DNA from 3 places in the Propionispora hippei DSM 15287 genome. Region 2 is predicted to be linked to each of the others. Evidence: riboswitches for the same ligand, from Rfam matches in the RefSeq annotation. Region 2 holds a riboswitch; each other region holds the start of a gene.
The links. A riboswitch is a leader RNA that binds a small molecule or an ion and turns the genes downstream of it on or off. The one in region 2 is predicted to bind thiamine pyrophosphate.
Positions count from the first base shown of each region.

Region 1 (6,757 bases), on a different contig from region 2:
TCATTCTGAAAGACCGGGACGGAAAATATATGGCCCGCGGCAACCGCAACATTAAGATCAACGGCGAAAATATCAAGGTGCTGTTGGCCGAAGCCGTGGCGGCATCGCCTGGCGTTACTGTTTTAAACCGGTTTTGCGTAACCGATTATATAGTGGATAATGGTGTGGTCACCGGAGCGTACGGGTTTTCGATTACCGAGCCTGTTTTCTATGCCGTTTACGCCAAGGCAGTTATCTGTACCACCGGCGGCGCTGCCGGGTTATACAGACCCAATAATCCCGGCTTTTCCCGCCACAAGATGTGGTACTCCCCGTTTAATACGGGAGCCGGCTATGCGATGGGGATTCGTAAGGGCGCGGAGATGACCACCTTTGAGATGCGCTTTATTGCGCTGCGCTGTAAAGACACCATTGCACCCACCGGGACAATTGCCCAAGGCGTTTGGGCGCCGCAAATCAACAGCCGGGGTGAGGAATATGAAAAGCAGTACGGCGTTCCCAACACATCGCTCAGGCTGTATTCGACCGTGCAGGAAAATCAACAGGGCCGGGGTCCCTGCTATTTGAAAACGGCGGGTATTACTGCCGAACAGGAGCAGGAGCTGTATAAGGCTTATTTAAATATGGCGCCTTCGCAAACGTTGCGCTGGCAGGAGAGCGGCCGGGGGCCGGCCGTGGAGCATGTGGAGATTGAAGGGACGGAGCCTTATATTGTCGGTGGACACACCGGCAGCGGTTATTGGGTGGATACGCGGCGCCGGACAACGCTGCCGGGATTGTACGCTGCCGGCGATGTGGCCGGCGGCAGTCCGCAAAAATATGTGACAGGTTGTCTGGCGGAAGCCGAAATCGCCGCTTTAGCCGTCCTGGAGGATATTCAGGACAAACCGGCTCCTGTCGCCGATTTGGCGGAGATTGACGGGGAACAGGAAAAAATTCTTGCTTGCTTAACCCGGTCGGTCGGCTTATATCAAACGGAACAACTGGAAGAAGCCATGCAGAAAACCATGGATGAATATGCCGGCGGGATTACGGCGGGATATGTATATAACCGGGAAAAACTGCGGGTGGCCCAAGGTCGTATTGAAGAGTTACTGGTCCTGGCAAGGCAGCTTAGTGCCGGCGACATGCATCAACTAATGCATATCCATGAACTGCTTGACCGTCTGTATGTATGCAAAACACTGATTGCTCATTTGGCGGCACGGCAAGAGACACGCTGGCGCGCTTTTCAGGAAAACGCCGATTATCCCTGCCAGGATGACGAACACTGGCTGAAATATGTGAATTCCCGCCAGGAAGCAGGCAAAGTGCGCATTGTGCTGCGGAATATTGTCGAGAAGGATGAGATCTATGAGCATACGGATCAATAAAGATAACTGTATCGGCTGCGGCGGTTGCCGCCAGGTGTGTCCGGGCAGCCTGCTGTATGCTGATGAACAGAGGAAAAGCGAAATCCGCTATCCTCAGGATTGCTGGGGCTGTACTTCCTGCGTCAAGGAATGTCCGGTTGCCGCCATTCAATTTTATCTGGGGGCGGATATCGGCGGCCGCGGCGGTTACCTCTACACCCGATGGGAAAAGAATTATCTCCATTGGGTTATGGTAGGCCCGGATGGTGCGGAAACGGTGATTACCATTGATAAACATAAGGCAAATGCGTATTAAGGAGGCAGTTATGGATCATTTGGATAGTTTAGAGGCACAGAGCATTTATATTTTGCGGGAAGCCTATAAAAAGTTTGGCAAATTGGGTATGTTGTGGTCCATCGGCAAAGATTCGACCGTGTTATTGTGGTTGGCGAAAAAAGCTTTTTTTGGTCATTCGCCTTTCCCGTTTATTCACGTAGATACAACCTATAAAATACCGGAGATGATTGCCTATCGTGACCGGATAGCCAAAGAATATCAATTGGATTTGATTGTGCACACGAACGAGGAGGCGCTGCGGGACGGTATGGGGCCGGATAAGGGACGGCTGGTTTGCTGCAAGGCGCTAAAAACCGACGGACTGCAGCAGGTTGTGACCCAGTATTCCTTTGAAGGGCTGATTCTGGGCATCCGCCGGGATGAAGAAGGGTCCCGGTCCAAAGAAAGAGTGTTCAGCGAACGAAATAAGGATTCGGAATGGGATTATACCAACCAGGCTCCCGAATTATGGGATCAGTTTAAAACCGATTTTCCCAAAGGAAATCATATCCGGGTGCATCCTATTCTCCACTGGAATGAAATTGATATTTGGGCCTATATTGAACGGGAAAATATCCCCTTGGTCGATTTGTATTTTGCCAGAAACGGCAAGCGCTACCGCAGTTTAGGCTGTGCTCCCTGTACCGGACAGATTGATTCCCAGGCAGTGACGGTAGCGCAAATTATTGAAGAACTGAAGCACACTACGGTGAGCGAGCGGGCTGGCCGGGCGCAGGATCAGGAGGATTCCTACGCCATGCAGAAGCTGCGCAAAGACGGTTATATGTAAAGGAGAGAAAACGGATGGTAGCTGCCAGAGAATCATTGAACATCGTCGTAGTGGGACATGTCGATCATGGAAAGTCAACCGTCATTGGCCGGTTGCTGTATGATACCAAATCCCTGCCCGAAGGCGCGATTGAACGGGTGAAGCGGATTTCTCAGGAAAAGGGGAAGCCTTTTGAATACGCCTATTTGCTGGATGCCTTTGAAGAAGAGCAAAAACAGGGCATTACCATAGATACCACGCAATTGCAATTTCATACCGAACAGCGGGATTATGTCATTATTGATGCACCGGGGCATAAGGAATTTTTAAAGAATATGATTTCCGGCGCAGCCAACGCCGAAGCGGCGCTGCTGATTGTAGACGCTAATGAAGGCATTCAGGAGCAATCCAAGCGTCATGGCTATATTCTGTCCCTGCTGGGCATTCAAAAAGTATATGTGCTGATCAATAAAATGGACTTGATCGGCTATTCGGAAGCCATTTATCATCAGATCAAAAAGGAAATGCATGAATTTTTGGGTAACCTTCAGGTATATCCCTTGAAATACATTCCCGTATCGGCGTTTTGGGGTGAGAATATTACGCTGCATTCGGAAAAAATGTCCTGGTACAAGGGAGAGCCACTGTTGACTGCCCTGGATTTGTTTGAAAAGGATCGCGGACTGGAAGACAAAGCGCTGCGGTTTCCCATCCAGGATGTTTACAAGTTTGATCACCGGCGCATTATTGCCGGGCGGATTGAAGCGGGGACCTTGCGGGAAGGCGATGAAATTGTTGTCGTTCCCGGCCGTAAAACGACCCGGATCAAAACCATCGAGTACTGGGCGGAGCGGGATAAGACCAAGCATTCCCAGGCCGGCATGTCGGTAGGGATCACTGTGGAAGATGAGTTTTTTAACCAGCGCGGTGAAATGATTGTTCATAAGGAGGATATTCCGCTTATTGCCAATACCTTTAAGGCCAATATTTTCTGGATGGGCAAAAGGCCTTTGCAAAAGGGACAGGAATATAAGCTGAAGCTAGTCACCCAGGAGGTGGAGTGCGAGATATATTCCATTACCAAAGTAGTTGATGCTACAACGCTGGCAGCTACGGAAGACGCCGGTCAGGTGAATACCAACGATGTGGCGGAAGTGATTATCCGGACGAAGCGGGAAATCTGTTTTGACGAATTCCGGAACAATCCGGTCACCGGGCGGTTTGTGCTGGTTGACGGCTACGAGACATGCGGCGGCGGAATTGTATCCGGTTTGGTGGAGGGCCTCAAGGCAGGAAGCTCGTTGGTAAAACAGGATAAGGAATTGATCGTCGGCTGCTTTGATGAATACTATTATATTCTCTCGGAAAATCGGCTGGAACGTTTGCCGCGTAAAGCCCATAACTTCCATGTGGGCGATGTACTGCCGATTACAGGAGACAGCTATGAATATCCGCAGGACTTTGATTTGATGGATGCCAGCGGGGGCCTGGCCGCTAAGGTGCGCAATGCCAAGCTGCAGACGCTGGTGTCGTTGGCGGAATATACCTATAGCGGGGTGCCTGTCCTCAATCCGCAGGGCTTTTATGTCCGGGTGGCGTCGGTCGAAGATCTGGCCTTATTTCGGCAGGAATACGCCGCTGCAGGCGGTCCGTCCGGTGCTGTGGTGAATAAGTGGCTTTCCTTCGGCAAGTTCCGGGAAGTCCGTTTCCTGCCGTCCCGGCAGACGCTGGAAGTTGAATACCATATTTAATTATATTTTGGCACAATTATTTTGGTCCCGTTATTGACGGCAGAGGGCGGAGGGGTTACAATCAAATTATAATTTCATAAAATTGCCGAGGGAGCTCATGTTATGGGCTGAGAGTGGACTAGTAAGCACCTTACCTCTAAACCTGATCGGGATAATGCCCGCGTAGGAAGTGTATGAATTGGTTATGCATGACGCGCTATCGTTCCGGTAGCGCGTTTTTTGTTTATGCCTGCCTGCGTTGTCGGCAACATATTCTGTCCGGGGCAGTTTGCACATCATTCCGGGAGGTGAATAGGTTGCAGATTACAGTTAACGGAAAACCGTTCGTTCTTACTGCGCCAATGACGATCAGTGACTTCATAGAAAGCCGTCAGTTGAATCCGGCCACGATTGTCATTGAATTCAATGGGGCCGTTGTCGCATCAGATAGCTGGCCGTCGCTAAGTATGCAGGAGAATGACAAACTGGAAATCATTACTTTTGTGGGGGGAGGCTGAACGATGAAGGATGTATTGGAAATCGGCGGACAATTATTACAGAGCCGGTTGTTTTTGGGAACAGGAAAGTTTTCGGCTAATGCTGTTATTCCTGAGGTGGTCGCTGCCTGCGGCGCACAGGTGGTGACTGTCGCCTTACGGCGGATTGATCTGCAATATCCGGAAGAAAATGTGGCGTCCTATATTCCTCAGGGCTGTATCATCATGCCAAATACTTCCGGTGCGAGAAATGCCGCCGAGGCTGTTCGCATTGCCCGTCTGGCGCAGGCCGCCGGCTATGGAAACTGGATCAAGGTGGAAGTGATTGCCGATAACCGGTATTTGCTGCCGGACAATTATGAAACCATCAAGACGACAGAGACTTTAGCGGCTGAGGGCTTTATCGTCCTGCCCTACATGTCACCCGATTTGGCGGCCGCCAAACGGATGGTTGAAGCCGGGGCGGCAGCCGTAATGCCTTTAGGAGCGCCTATCGGCAGCAACCGCGGCTTAAAGACGAAGGAACTAATCAGGATTTTGATCGAAGAGCTACCGGTGCCTGTGATTGTCGATGCCGGACTGGGCCGTCCCTCGGAAGCAGCCGAGGCCATGGAACTGGGCGCGGCTGCCGTTCTTGTTAATACTGCCATTGCCACCGCCGGAGAGCCTGTTTTGATGGGCAGTGCGTTCAGGCAGGCCGTGGAAGCAGGCCGCAAGGGGTATTTGGCCCGACCTGGCGCTATCCGCCGTGAAGGGACCGCTTCTTCGCCGCTGACCGGGTTTTTACAGGAGTAGTTTGATCAGCATCATTTAGCCCAAGCTTTGTCAGGAGGAGAGCCTATGAGTTTCTATGGGGAACTGAAACGGTATGACTGCTTTGATTTTGACGGATATTTTTCGCGGCTCACGGCAGCCAATGTGGAGCAGGTGCTGCATAAGGAGCGGCTGCAGGTCCTGGATTATCTAACCCTGTTGTCGCCCCAGGCGGAAGGATTTCTGGAAAGCATGGCGCAAAAAGCCAGCAGGCTGACCATCCAGCATTTTGGCAAGACCATGCTTTTGTATACGCCGCTGTACTTGTCCAATTATTGTACCAATCAGTGCTTATACTGTGGATTTAATACGAAGAATATTTTGCACCGGAAAAAGCTTTCGCTGAATGAGGTGGCGACAGAGGCCGAAGCCATTGCCCGGACCGGCTTGAAGCACATTATTATTTTGACGGGTGATTGCACTAAAGAATCGCCGGTAACCTATATTGCGGATTGCGTGAAAGTATTGAAAGACTATTTTTCTTCCATCAGCATGGAAATCTACGCCCTGACTTGTGAGGAATACGAACAGTTGGCCGCAGTTGGCGTGGATGGTGTTACGCTTTATCAGGAGGTATATGCCCCCCTGCTTTACGCAGAACTTCATCCGGCAGGACCCAAACGGAACTTCCAATTTCGTTTGGACGCACCGGAACGGGCCTGCGCCGCCGGCTTGCGTTCGGTCAATATCGGTGCGCTGCTGGGGCTTAATGAATGGCGGCGGGAAGCTTTTCTGACCGGTGTGCATGCCGATTATTTGCAAGCCCGGTACCCCGCCACCGAGATCAGCATTTCACCACCCCGTATGCGCCCCCATGCCGGCGGTTATCCGCCCAAGGCGCTGGTTACCGATAAGAACCTGGTTCAGTACATACTGGCCTACCGGTTGTTTATGCCGCATGGCGGGCTGACTCTTTCCACGCGGGAGAGCGCTGTGCTCCGTGACCATCTGGTAGGCCTGGGGGTGACGAAAATGTCGGCAGGTTCCTGCACCGCTGTGGGCGGACGGACCGATAAGGGCGAAACAGGACAGTTTGAGATTTCCGATGAGCGGACGGTGGCCCAGGTGGCGGCCATGCTGTACCAGAAGGGATACCAACCGTTATATAAAGACTGGCAGTTATTGTGAGGAGTAGAGGATGAACAGGTTAGATGAGGCGCTTACCGCTTATGTGGGACCGGCATTGCTGCAATATATGAAAACCGTGCGGATTGGAATTGCCGGAGCTGGCGGTCTTGGCTCTAATTGTGCGGCTATGC
Region 1 is NZ_FQZD01000038.1:19,842-26,598, forward strand. It holds gene F3H20_RS16210 (adenylyl-sulfate reductase subunit alpha) at 1-1,373, shown strand, start outside; gene F3H20_RS16215 (4Fe-4S dicluster domain-containing protein) at 1,354-1,668, shown strand; gene cysD (sulfate adenylyltransferase subunit CysD) at 1,679-2,479, shown strand; gene F3H20_RS16225 (sulfate adenylyltransferase subunit 1) at 2,494-4,209, shown strand; TPP riboswitch at 4,287-4,396, shown strand; gene thiS (sulfur carrier protein ThiS) at 4,506-4,706, shown strand; gene F3H20_RS16235 (thiazole synthase) at 4,710-5,480, shown strand; gene thiH (2-iminoacetate synthase ThiH) at 5,526-6,626, shown strand; gene thiF (sulfur carrier protein ThiS adenylyltransferase ThiF) at 6,637-6,757, shown strand, end outside.
Region 1: linked by a shared signal. The riboswitch ahead of thiS (sulfur carrier protein ThiS) and the one ahead of thiT (energy-coupled thiamine transporter ThiT) in region 2 are both predicted to bind thiamine pyrophosphate.

Region 2 (6,757 bases):
TGCCGGTGGAAGTGGCCAAACAGTTCGAAAGCATTTACGGTACGCCGATTATCGAAGGCTACGGTCTGTCGGAAGCCTCACCGGTAGTCACCTTCAACCTGCCGGAAAAGAGAAAATACGGCTCCATCGGCAAAGCTCTGCCGGGCATCACTGTCGCCATTGTAACTGAGGACGGTCAACAGTTGGGCACAGGGGAAATCGGCGAACTGGTTGTACGAGGCCCGATTGTCATGCAGGGCTACTGGAATCTGCCGGAACAGACGGCCCAGTCACTGCGGGACGGCTGGCTTCACACCGGTGATATTGCCTACCGGGATGAAGATGGCTACTTTTTCATTGTCGATCGCCTGAAAGACATGATTATCAGCAGCGGCGAAAATGTCTATCCCCGCGAAATCGAAGAACTGCTCTATACCTATCCCGGCGTGGTGGAGGCGGCCGTCATCGGCGTACCCGACAGCCTGCGGGGACAGGCTATCCGCGCCTATTTGGTCATGCGGGAGGGAGCGTCCTTTAACAAACGGGCCGTGAAGGAATTTCTGCAGGCCCGGCTGGCACCGTATAAGCAGCCCCGTGACATTGTCGTGGTTGACGCCCTGCCGAAAACTCCGACGGGCAAGCTGTTAAAACGGGCGCTGCGGGAAGAAGCGGCCGCCACCAAAAGTTAGCTGTCACGGCTCGTTTTCATCCGGCACATAAGCGGCCGGCGCTGCATATCCTGACGTGTAAACCACCAGAAGGGAGACTGTCCATGAATACGCAATTGCTTGAAAAATATGCCCGTTTGATTGTAAAAACCGGTATTAACTTAGAGAAAAACCAGACGCTGGTTATCAATTCCCCCATTGAAAGCGCGCCCTTTAGCCGGGCTCTGGCGGAAACCGCCTACAAGGAAGGTGCCCGGGATGTGGTCATCGTCTGGCGCGACGAATTATTCACCAAAATCCGCTACACCCATGCGCCGGAAGAGGTATTCAGCGAATATCCCGACTGGCAAAAAGAGCTGTATATGACCTATGTGCGACAGGGGGCTGCTTTCGTCAGTATTGCCGCCTCCGATCCCGAGCTGCTGAAGGACATTGAACCGGGCCGCATCGCCAAGGCCCAGAAGGCCGGCAGCACAGCGCTGCGCGAGTACCGGGAGCGTCTGATGAGCAACCAGAACACCTGGTGCGTCGTATCCGTTCCCACCGCGGCCTGGGCCAAAAAGGTATTCCCGGACCTGTCGGAGGAAGCGGCCATTGCCAGACTCTGGGAACTGATCTGCCAGGTCGTGCGGGTGGATACACCCGATCCGGTGGCCGCCTGGAACAGCCACAAGCAAAACCTGCAGCAGCGGCTGGATTTCCTAAACGGCCACAACTTTAAAACGCTTCATTATAAAAATTCGCTGGGTACCGACCTGACTGTCGAGCTGCCGGAAGGCCATATCTGGCTGGGCGGCTCCGAGCACACGCCGGACGGACGGGAATTCATCGCCAACATGCCGACCGAGGAAGTCTTCACCCTGCCTCAACGGACAGGCGTCAATGGCAAGGTCGTCAGCTCCAAGCCGCTTAACTACAACGGCAATCTGATCGACGGCTTCATGCTGACCTTCACTGACGGCAAAATTGTCGATTTCACAGCCAAAACAGGCTACGAGAGCCTGAAACACCTGCTGGAAACCGACGAGGGAGCCAGCTATCTGGGTGAAGTGGCGCTGGTACCCTTCGACTCTCCTATCTCTAATGCCAACATTTTGTTTTACAACACCCTATTCGATGAAAACGCCTCCTGCCATTTAGCCTTCGGCAAGGCCTATCCGGTCTGCCTCGCCAACAGTGAGAACTACACGGCGGAAGAACTGGCGCAAAAAGGCGTAAACGATTCACTGGTCCACGAGGATTTTATGCTCGGCACCGCCGATCTGGAAATCCTCGGCACCACCCGGCAGGGACAGCAAATTCCTGTTTTTAAAAACGGCAATTTTGCCTTCTGATTTTATACACCAGGGCGCCCGTCAGGACGTCCTTTTTTTCCACTGGCGCCGCCGGCTGCTGATCAAGGCCAGCGACGAAACAAAAAAGGGAGAGCTGTCAGATCAGCTCTCCCCGGTCATAGGTATAGTCAAATTCTACATTGGAAATATTGTTGGCCACAATATCGTCGGCAATCGGGTCGGGAAAGATCCGGACATGTTTCGACGAATATACCTTGCGGCGAACCGGTTCAAAATAGCCCCGTTCATTGGGCGCGTAAGCAGGTCTTCTCTTTTTCATAGCGCTACTCCTTCCCGATTGAATTACGCTGTTAGTTTGCCCCGCCGTCACAAAAATATGAAAAGCAGGCACTGGAAAAGGCCGGTTATTTTTGGATGGTCTGCAGCACTCTGCCAACCGGCAGTACTTTAAGAATAACCAGGCAAATGATCAGCTCCGGCAGCAGGTAGCTGCCGTTAAACACCAGGGAATACCAATAGGGAGATACCCCCTCCGGCGCATAGCTGGCGAAAAAAACAACGCCCGATATAAAATGACAGATAAACCGGCCGACTACGGCAACCGTCGCGCCTAAGAACGGCCGGTCCCGAAAAAAGCCGGCCAAGCCCATGGCCATGTACGGCAGGGGGTAATCGAACAGCACCTGGACAGGATGCAAAATATAAGGGTCCTGCAGCAGGTTAAGCAGCCCGTAGACAAAACCTGCCAGATAGCCCACCACCGGCCCGTAGCGGAAGGACAGCAGCAGGAGCGGCAGCATGGCTCCCAGCGTGACACTGCCGCCCTGAGGCATATGATACAGCCGGAAGGTGTGCAGCACCACCGTCAGGGCCAGCGCCAGACCGATATGAACCAGCAGCCGGGTATGGATAGTGATTTTTTTTATATAGGCAAACGCTGCCAGCAGCGCCACCATTCCGATCAGGGCGAATAGGCTGGCCGGGTTTTCGGAAAGCAGCCAGATAGCGTTTAACCAGGTTGTCTCTTCCATCTTTCTCATCTCCTATGTAATCATATCAGCTATGCAAAAAACCGCATTCCCGAGGAATGCGGTTAAAAAACGTTTCGCTTCCCTACGCTGGCATGACCCAGATCAGGTGAAGGGTTAATGATTAGATCATTTCTCAGCCCAGTGCTCCGCACCTGGCACCCCTAGCACAGTGTTATGCTCTTTTTATGGTTATTATTCTATAGCGCACCATCTGTCTTGTCAACTGTCCGCCGCTACATGAGCGCTCTGCCAGCACAGGTAGACCCCCAGACTGCCGCCGTTCAGGGCCACGCTGACCTCGGCCGCGGCCGGGCGGTTGCTGACGGCATAAGGCAGGGTGCTCAGCAGTTCCACCCTGTCCAGCGGCCAGTGGACGCCCTGGATGCTCACGCCGCTGCAGGTGCCGGACAAGGGCAGGAGTGATATAACCTCAGGCGCAGCGCGCCAGGTAAGCCGGACCGCGTCTTCGCCTTGCAGCAGGAGGAGCACTTCCGTCTGATCGGCGGCCAAACAGCGGGAAAGGCCTAAGGCGGCGCGGCCTGTCAGTGAATAGATATTGCTAAAGGCATGATCAAACCGTCCGCCCCAGACGCCGGTAACCACCACAGCTGCCTGGCGGTATACCGTGCCGGCGGTTTGCAGGGCAAGCTGCAGGTCGGTAAGATTTTTTTCGGCCGGATATTCCTCCATCGGCACACCCAGTTGCCGTCCCCAGGCCCAACCGGCCCCGCTGGCGCTGTCGCCGTCGCCAATCACCCGTTCAGGGACAATCCGGCTGCGTTGGCAGCAGTCAATGCCGTGGTCGACGCACCAGACGGCGCGGCCGGCAGCGGCCTCCTTCAGCCAGACCGGCTGCGGCGCCCGGCCGCCGGCTGCCAGCAGGACCTCCCGGTCCGGTGCCGGGCCGGGGAATAGGCAGTCCAATTGCGGCAGTCGTATTATATGGTTCATACTGGCAGTCTCCTGTTCTCTCTTTTTTTAAATCCCGGCTGCGGCAGGTATTGGCACGGTAAGAAAAAAGAGCCTTATGGCTCTAGCGGTTTCTTCGTACATCGTTTATATTCGTCCATTTTTTCCCGAAACGCTTGCATAACCCGGATGGCTTCCGGTGATCCTACGCCTTTTTTGCTGATAGTATCATGCAATTTTTCTTGCAATTGCTCCACTTCTTTCCATAGTTCCTGACTCATGGCTCTGACCTCCAATTGCAAATAATTACTATCCATAAGTAATTATACCACACCATGAGGGGAGGAAAAAGCAAAATTCCCTTGGCCACCGGCCGGTAAGGACTCAGTCCTTGCCCCGGCGTGCGGCAACCGCCTGTTTGAGCTGGGTCAGCGCCTTGGTCAAAATACTGCGCGGGCAGGCGGCGTTGAGGCGCATATAACCGTCGGCCTGCTCACTGAACCAGAAGCCGTCGTCCAAAGCCAGCTTGGCCTCGTTCAGCATAAAGTCGTGCAGTTCGGTACGGTTCAAACCCAGTTCGCGACAATCCAGCCAGACCAGGTACGTTCCTTCCGGTTCATTAGGTTTGATTTCGGGAATATGGGTCCGGCAGAAATCGCCGATATAGGCAAAGTTATCCTTAATATAGGCATTGACCTGCTCCAGCCACTCCTCGCCCTGACGGTAGGCCGCTTCCACCGCCACCAGGCTGAAGCAATTGTTGCGGCGGATGTCCAGGTTTCCTAAAATCGCATCAAACCGGGCTTTGTATTCGCGGTTGGGGAAAATGACAATGGAAGCCTGCAGGCCGGCCAGATTGAAAGTTTTACTCGGCGCAATGCAGGTAATGGTATTCTGCCCGAATTCCTCCGAGATGCTGGCAAAGGGGATATGTTTATGTGCGGAATAGACCAGATCAGAGTGGATTTCATCGGCAATAACGGTAACGCCGTGGCGCAGGCAGATCTGGCCCAGCCGGACCAGCTCGTCCTTGTGCCAGACACGCCCCACCGGATTGTGGGGACTGCACAAAAGCAGATATTTCGCACCCTGAGCGGCAAGCTCTGCCAAGTGATCATAATCCATCTCATACCGGCCATTCACATTTTTCAAGGGATTCTCCAATAGCTGCCGGCCATGGCTGCGCACCACGTCAAAGAACGGATAGTATACCGGCGACTGAATAATGATCTTATCTCCCGGTTCGGTAAAATGTTGAATCATCATACTTAACGAAGGAACCACACCGGGGCTATGTAGCATCAGACTTGGATCGGCCGCCCAGCCATGGCGCCGGCTAAGCCACTCGCTGGCTGCCGCAAAGTAAGATTTAGGACGCGACGTATAGCCAAAGATGCCCTGCTCAGCCCGCTGCCGGATGGCTTCTATAATCGGTTCGGCCGTGCGAAAGTCCATATCGGCCACCCACAGGGGGACCAAATCCTCCCGGCCGAATTTTAAGCCTATTTCATCATATTTAGCGGCAAAATTATTGGTCCTGTCAATTACGGTATCAAAATCATATTTCATAGCCAAATCTTCTCCTTTATCTGCATTTACTGCCTCGGCTCCTTGTGCTGGAGACGTCCCGAAATTTGTCCGGCTGCCTGCCGGACGGTCTGCGCCAGCGCCGCCAGGTCTTGCTTTTGCATGCGTTCCACCGGCCCGGCAATGGTCAGGCTGGCCATAATCCGCCCATAGGCGTCATAGACGGGAACGCCGATGCCCATCACATCCTGATCAATTTCCGCAACGGTTATACTGCACCCTTCCTGCCTTATGGTCGCCAAATCGCGGGCAACAGGCCCGGGGTCACCGATATGTGCAAGCACCTGTTCAATCACTGTTTTATCCTCAAACGCCAAAATGACTTTACCGGAAGCACTGACATGCAAGGGTAGAATCCGGCCGTTCGGCAGAGAAAAGCGAATGGCCCGCTGGCTTTCCACCGACTGAATACAAACAGCATGGATGCCGCTGCGCACCATTAAGACCGAAGTCTCGCCACACTCTTCAGTCAGACCTTCCATAATCGGGCGGGCAATAATGAACAGTTCCCGGTCCATCTCCTGATACAGGCAGCGCGCCAAATCCAAAATGCGAAAACCAAGGCTGATTTTCCCTTTTATTTTGCGCTCTACGATCCCGTTCTGTTCCAGCGTTCGCAGCAGCCGGTAGGCCGTGCTCTCGGGAATGTTCACCTGGCTGGCAATCTCGCTTACCGACAGTTGTGTCCCCGTAGCCGCGATGGCAAATAAAATATCCAGTGCTTTGGCTAATGTTTGTGCTTCTCCCATGATGAATCTTCCCATCTAAAGACTGTTATCTTCGGCAAACTCCGGCAGGAGCGTTACGCTCATCCGATGCCGGCCGCCGTTTCCGCTATCGTACACCCTTGCGCTTCATATAACTTAATTATACGAATAAATTCGGATTGGTCAATCAATTCAATGACCCGGTATAAATCCTCCCGGATATACCGGTCGTTCTGCATACCCTGAGTATGCTGGCGCAGGCAGCCATAAATGGCCTGCGTGCCTATTCCCAGTGAAAGGCCCTGCATATTGCCGGCAATCAGTTCAATTGCCTGAGCCGCACACAGCATTTCCACTGCCAGGACCTTATTAAGATGCTCCAGAACCAGCATGGCCTTGCGTACAGCGCCCATGCCCATACTGTTGTGATCTTCCTGATTGCTCTTACTGGGGACCGACCCAATGCTGGCCGGCGCCGCCAGGATTCGCATCTCACCGATTAAAGCCGCCGCATCGGCCTGCACCAGGGCAAAGCCTGTATTAAGCCCAACCTGGCCGCCGGCCAGATTGGACGGCAAACC
Region 2 is NZ_FQZD01000015.1:72,282-79,038, reverse strand. It holds gene F3H20_RS10600 (class I adenylate-forming enzyme family protein) at 1-668, shown strand, start outside; gene F3H20_RS10595 (aminopeptidase) at 752-1,981, shown strand; gene F3H20_RS10590 (hypothetical protein) at 2,079-2,261, opposite strand; gene thiT (energy-coupled thiamine transporter ThiT) at 2,347-2,973, opposite strand; TPP riboswitch at 3,036-3,146, opposite strand; gene F3H20_RS10580 (thiamine diphosphokinase) at 3,193-3,924, opposite strand; gene F3H20_RS19905 (hypothetical protein) at 3,999-4,163, opposite strand; gene F3H20_RS10575 (MalY/PatB family protein) at 4,267-5,451, opposite strand; gene F3H20_RS10570 (IclR family transcriptional regulator) at 5,478-6,218, opposite strand; gene F3H20_RS10565 (HAL/PAL/TAL family ammonia-lyase) at 6,278-6,757, opposite strand, start outside.

Region 3 (6,757 bases), on a different contig from region 2:
GATTCGGACCGGCAGCGTGAGCATGACCGGAGAGAATGGGAAGAAAATGAACGTCATAAAAGAGAAACGAAGCGGCGCCCCCATGAAAGCGACAGAGAATGTCATGAACGGCAGGAACGGGAAAAACAGCGTCATGAGCAGGCGTTGCGGGAAGTAGCGGCTTTTTTGATAGGCGTTGGAGTCGGTCAGTCTAATTAAGCAAAAAAATAATCCCCGTATTGGGAGAGAGGCTCTTTGGGGTTTCTCCTTCCATCCGGGCTTGATTTCCCTATTCGAAAGAATAGGGTTCTTTATTTTTACCCGGCAATGCCGGAAGCTTTCCGCTCCTAGTTTCCTTGGTGCGGAACAGAATCTATTAAGAGCCCGAGGTAGTGAGAGATTTAGCTTATTTACCGGAAAAGGGACTGATTTTTGTTGTTTTCTCAGATGGTGTTTATTGCTAAAAAACTTGAATTCTGCTACCCTGATGATAAGCAAGATGCTGCATTGACGAAACAAAGGAGAGGGATCACGATTATGATACGATTTGAAAGCGATTATACCGAAGGCGCTCACCCCAGAATTTTGCAGCGACTGCTGGAAACCAATGAGGAGCAGACGCCGGGCTATGGCTTGGATCAGCACTGCGAAGCAGCCCGGAATTATATAAAAAAAGCTTGTCAGGCGATGGACGCCGAGGTTCATTTTTTGGTCGGCGGCACACAGACCAATGCCACCATCATTGCCTCGATTCTGCGTTCTTATCAGGGAGCGGTGACAGCCGAAAGCGGCCACATCGCCGTCCATGAGACCGGCGCCATCGAAGCGGCCGGTCATAAGGTGCTTACCCTGCCCAGCCGAGACGGGAAAATCCGGGCCGAACAGGTAAAAGAGTTATACCGGGCTCATTGGGCCGATGCTTCCCATGAACATATGGTACAGCCCGGCATGGTGTATATATCCCATCCTACTGAGAACGGTACTACATATCGTAAGGACGAACTGGAGGCGTTAAGCGCTGTTTGCCGGGAATGCGGGCTGCCTCTGATGTTGGACGGCGCCCGGCTGGGATACGGTTTGACGGCTCCGGACAACGACTTGTCCCTAACCGATATTGCCCGTCTCTGCGATGTTTTTTATATCGGGGGAACGAAAGTCGGAGCTCTGATGGGAGAAGCTGTGGTGATCACACAGGAGGCTTTGCGGCGGGATTTTCGTTACATGATCAAGCAGCATGGCGGGATGCTGGCCAAGGGACGTTTGCTGGGCATTCAGTTTGAAACGCTGTTTGAGGACGGTCTGTATTTTGAAATTGCCGGGCATGCCGTAGCCATGGCGATGCGTATCCGGGAAGCTTTCACGGCCCAAGGATTTTCTTTCCGCTATGCTTCTACTACCAATCAGCAATTTCCTATTTTGCCTGATGAAGTATTAAAAAAACTGGGCGAAACCTACGCCTATTCTTTCTGGGAAAAGGCGGGAGCCACTCACAGTGTGGTGCGGTTCTGTACCAGTTGGGCCACCAAGAAGGAACACGTGGATCGGTTGGTCAAGGATATTCAGGCGCTATAGGGCAATGTAAAGCAATATGATTTGGCAAGGTAGCAGGGAATCGCGAGGGACTTTACGTGAAAAGTAGAGTACCCTTTTCTGCTTTTTGCGTGATTAGTCATCGAACCGGTTGCAGTGAAAAGCCTGTAAAAACTTTTACATTGAACTGATTATGTAAATTTGATAGACTGGTATAGAGTCGAATTCTACATAGAAAAGAGAGGCTTTACGATGGTAAGCAGGTCGAAAAACCGGGTGGATGTGTTAGGGTTTATTGTCATTATAGTTATTTTGGCGCTTATGGGCAGATTAGCTTACCTTCAGATCATAAAGGGTGATTACTTTCACACTTTGGCCGAGCAAAATCGCATTCGCCTGATTACCGTTACGGCGCCGCGGGGAACCTTCTATGACCGCAACGGAACGCCACTGGTGAACAACCGGCCCGGTTTTTCGGTGTCCCTGATGCCGATTGACGGACCGGTTTCACAGGAGGTTATTGTTAGGTTGGCTGACATCCTCAAGATTAAGCCGGAGGAGATCAACAGCAAAGTTAAAAAGGAGGAAAATCCGTTAAATCCGGTTATCGTGAAAAACGATGTGGGGCAGGACATTGTGGCCAGGATCGAAGAACACAAAAGCGATCTGCCTGGCGTGGTACTGGCGATCCAGGCGGTGCGCAGCTATATATATAATGACCTTGGCGCTCATATGTTCGGCTACGTAGGGGAAATCAACGACAACGAACTGGAAAAAGGGAAAGCCGACGGTTATAAAAGTGGTGACATTCTGGGCAAGTCCGGTCTGGAGCAGGTCTATGACAAGACACTGCGCGGTGTGGACGGCGGTGAGCAGGTCGAAGTGGATGTGACCGGGCGCCCCATCCAGCGACTTGGTCGGAAGGAGCCGGTTCCCGGCAATGACCTGTGGCTTACCATTGATTATCGCGTCCAGAAGGCTACGGAAGAGGCGATGGACAGGCAGCTTACCTATTTGCAAAACAAGCTGGGCAACAGCAAAGCGAAAGCCGGCGCCGCCGTGGCGATCAACCCTAAGACCGGTGAGGTGCTGGCGATGGTCAGCCGGCCGGCCTTTAATCCCAACCTGTTTAATGGCGGCATCTCGGAAAAAGACTGGAAGATAATCAACGATAATCCGTTCAATCCCATGCAGAACCGGGTGATTGCCGGTGAATATCCGCCGGGTTCTACCTTTAAAATTGTGACAGGCACGGCAGCGTTGGAACTGGGTAAGGTGACGCCGGAAGAAAAGATTCTCGATACAGGCAAGCACTGGATTATTCCCAAGGGAAACGCGCAGAATGAAGCGCTGGGCCTGATCGATTTCCGCGAGGCGTTGTCCAAATCGGATAATGTGTATTTTTATGAAATGGGCAACCGGCTGGGCATCGACAATCTGGAAAAGTATGCAAGAATGTTCGGTCTTGGTGAATACACCGGCATCAAGCTGCCGGGTGAATCGAACGGTCTGGTGGCAAATAAAAAGTATAAAATGAAAGTGTACGACGAAGACTGGTACCTGTCGGAAACCTTTGACGCCGCTATCGGGCAGGGATTCCAACTGGCGACGCCGCTGCAGGTGGCCAATGTTATGGCTCAGATAGCTAACGGCGGACATCGTTACCGCCCCTACCTTGTCAGTAAAATTGCCAGTCCCGACGGAAAAATCATTCAGACCTTTCAGCCGGAGGAAGTGGGAACGATCAATATATCGGCTAAAACACTTAATCTCATCCGGAGCGCTCTCCGGGATGTCGCTTTGCCCGGTGGTACGGCGGCGTCTACCTTCGCCGGCTTTCCCATTCCGATCGCCGGCAAAACGGGTACGGCGGAAAATCCTCATGGCGATGATCATGGCTGGTTTGTGGCCTATGCGCCGTTTGATGATCCGCAGATCGTGGTGGCTGTTCTGATTGAGCAGGGTGGTTTTGGCGCCGATTCGGCCGTGCCGATTGCCCGCAAAATGCTGGAGGCTTATTTCGATGTTCCTTCCCAGAAGAATCCGGCAGATTTATATGCCGAGGAGCAGGCGGCAAAAGCCGGTGCTAAGCAGCCATAAAAGGTACTTCTTATATTTACCGAGAGTGAGCCTGTATGATATAATAAATAAAACCACATATTCTTCGGGGAGCTTGTGTAGCAGGCTGAGAGGAAGTAATCGAACTTTGACCCATATACCTGATTTGGATAATGCCAACGTAGGAATGTGAATTGTGTTGCTATGATGTATAGCTAGAGCAGGGATATGCCGGCAGGTGTATCCTTTTTTTTATTGTTCGTAGGTTTCAGCGGCAAGGTTTAGTTCTTGCCGAATGGAGCACTCGGTGGAGGAGGAGCGTCCTGCACCGGATGGCAAACGACAGCTACATAGCGAGGGAGCCCGTGTTTCGGGATGAGAGGAGGCTTTGGAGCCTCGACCGGTCTGATGGCTATGCCAGAGGGGGACTGCTATGTAGTTTTGTTTTATATACCTTGCTGTAATTTAATCCCTGTCCGGCATAGCCTGTTGACAGGGATTAAGCATGTACATGCTTGCCATAGATGATTACAGATGAGGTGTTTTTGATGAATCGAAATGAGGGACTCTTAAAGATGGTGATGTTATCCATGCTGGTGGCCATTGGCGTGGTAATTTCCCCTATCCTGCGGATTGAAGGGATGTGCCCGATGGCCCATGTGATCAATATCGTATGTTCTGTTTTATTGGGACCCTGGTATTCTTTGCTGTGCGCTACACTGATTGGTATCATCCGGATGATGCTGATGGGCATCCCGCCATTGGCGTTGACCGGCGCGGTATTTGGCGCCCTGCTGTCAGGTCTGTTGTACCGGTATTTTAAGGGACGGCTGATCTGGGCTGTTATTGGCGAGGTGCTTGGCACAGGCGTAATCGGTGCCCTTGTTTCCTATCCGGTGATGACCTTTCTGTGGGGCAAGGCAGGGCTGACCTGGACCTTTTATCTGCCGCTCTTTACCGCAGCTACGCTGATCGGCGGCTCGATTGCCTATGTATTTTTGACAGCTTTGAAAAAAACGGGTATGCTGGCAGTATGTCAGAACCGGTTAGGAGCGGTGGTCTATGACAAAGGCTGATGTCTCGCTTGCCGGACTGCTGGCTGTCCGGCGGGAGGTGCAGGAACGCAGGCCGCTCATTCACTGCATTACCAATCCCATCTCGATCAATGACTGCGCCAATGCTGTCCTGGCCGTCGGGGCCAAGCCGATCATGGCGGAGCATCCGGCCGAAGTGGCCGGCATTACGGCGACGGCAGCTGCCTTGGCGGTCAATTTAGGCAATATAACCGACAGCCGCATGGCGGCTATGCGTGTATCCGGCAAAGTGGCCGGCGAACGGAAGCTGCCTTCGGTGCTTGATCTGGTCGGCGTGGGCTGCAGCCGCCTGCGTCTTGACTTTGCCAGGGAGTTTATTGCCGAATGCCGCCCTGACGTGATCAAAGGCAACATGTCGGAAATCAAGACGCTTAGCAAAGGAGAAAGTCATGCCCAGGGAATTGATGCTGGCGAACAGGACAGCCTGGCCGGGGATAATATGGCCGATACCTTGCGCTGGCTGCGGGAGCTCTCACTGGCCACTGGCGCAGTTATCACCGTAACCGGCCGGGTGGATGTGATTACCGATGGCCGGACCGTTTTCCTGCTGGAAAATGGCTGTGACATGCTGGCGAGGATCACGGGAACCGGCTGTATGCTCAATGTGCTGGTGGCCAGCTTTATTTCAACCGGTCGTATTTTGGCCGGCGCGGTGTTGGCGACGGCGTTTTTAGGCATCTGCGGTGAACTTTCCCTGCCGGTGAAAGGCACCGGCATGTTCCGGGCCAATTTGCTGGATACTATATACAGTCTGACTGACGAGGAATTTAGCAAAGCCATTAGGTGGACGGTCTGCTAACCGGTAGGGATATCGCGCCGTCATCATCATTATTGTCTAAAGGAGCTTGGGTCATGCGACATGTAACGGCCGCTGTTTTATTAAAGGACGGTAAGTGCCTAATCGCTAAACGGCGAACAGGTGACGCGCTGGAGAATCTATGGGAGTTTCCCGGTGGCAAGATTGAAGACGGGGAGACACCGCAGGAATGTCTGCAACGGGAAATCCGGGAGGAGCTTCAAATCGAAGTCACGGTGGGAGATTTTTTGACCGAAAGCATCTACGACTACGGTCGGGGCGTCATCCGGTTAATGGCCTATATCGTCACCTGGCAAAACGGCAATTTGCGACTGACCGTTCATGACGGACTTGCCTGGGTTGATAGGAACACAATTACCGGCTATCCATTTGCTCCGGCCGATATTCCGATAGCGGCGAAGGTGAGAGACCTATTGTCCGCTGGGGAGAGTTGACGGATATTGCGCGATTGCATAGTATAGTGGAAAGAAAGGGAGTAGGTGAATTGGATTATTTATGGCTGGTATTCTCCTTGCTATCGGCTGTAACGGCGGCGCTGGTGGCTATTTTTGGCAAGATTGGCCTGCAGACGGTGGACGCCAACTCGGCTACAGCCGTCCGGTCGATCGTAATGGCTATTTTTTTAATGGGAGTGGTGGTACTGCAGGGTAGTGTTAAGCAAATACCGGTCATTTTAGCCGATAAAAGGACGTTTTTATTTATTGTGCTTAGCGGTATAGCCGGGGCCCTGTCCTGGTTGTTTTATTTCCTGGCCCTTAAGTACGGCAAGGTATCACAGGTAGCGCCTATTGACAAGCTGAGTGTTGTGATGGCCACGATTCTGGCTGTCGTGCTGCTGGGTGAAAACATCAGCCTGTTAAATGGTATCGGCGTTGCACTTATCGCCGCCGGGGCCATTGTGGTGGCTCTATCCTAGGGAGCCGCTGATTTAATGAGCCTGCCAGCCTGGCGAAAGTATAGTCTGCAGCTTGTCAGGCAAAAATCAGCAACCTGTCATACTCCTGACATGGTTCCTTGTTAAGTAAGCTATTATAATGGACGTATAGAAGAAAAACAGGGGTGAAGTTATGAAAAAGAGTACAATCATGACAGGGCTGATTCTTTTGTTAAGTATGCTTGTGGGGATTGTGGCAGTGGTATCTGTATCGGCACGGCAGCAGGAGCCTAAGGTGATTCCTTTGGATGTAACTGCCGTCAAGGTGGACGAATTTTTCCCCCGCCAGGAAGGAACATTCATTTTAAAAGATATGCAAACCGGCAAAATGTTTGTCTACAATCC
Region 3 is NZ_FQZD01000016.1:38,106-44,862, forward strand. It holds gene F3H20_RS19910 (hypothetical protein) at 1-157, shown strand, start outside; gene F3H20_RS10865 (threonine aldolase family protein) at 517-1,551, shown strand; gene mrdA (penicillin-binding protein 2) at 1,762-3,609, shown strand; TPP riboswitch at 3,665-3,773, shown strand; gene thiW (energy coupling factor transporter S component ThiW) at 4,116-4,643, shown strand; gene thiM (hydroxyethylthiazole kinase) at 4,630-5,460, shown strand; gene F3H20_RS10885 ((deoxy)nucleoside triphosphate pyrophosphohydrolase) at 5,514-5,912, shown strand; gene F3H20_RS10890 (EamA family transporter) at 5,963-6,394, shown strand; gene blaOXA (class D beta-lactamase) at 6,546-6,757, shown strand, end outside.
Region 3: linked by a shared signal. The riboswitch ahead of thiW (energy coupling factor transporter S component ThiW) and the one ahead of thiT (energy-coupled thiamine transporter ThiT) in region 2 are both predicted to bind thiamine pyrophosphate.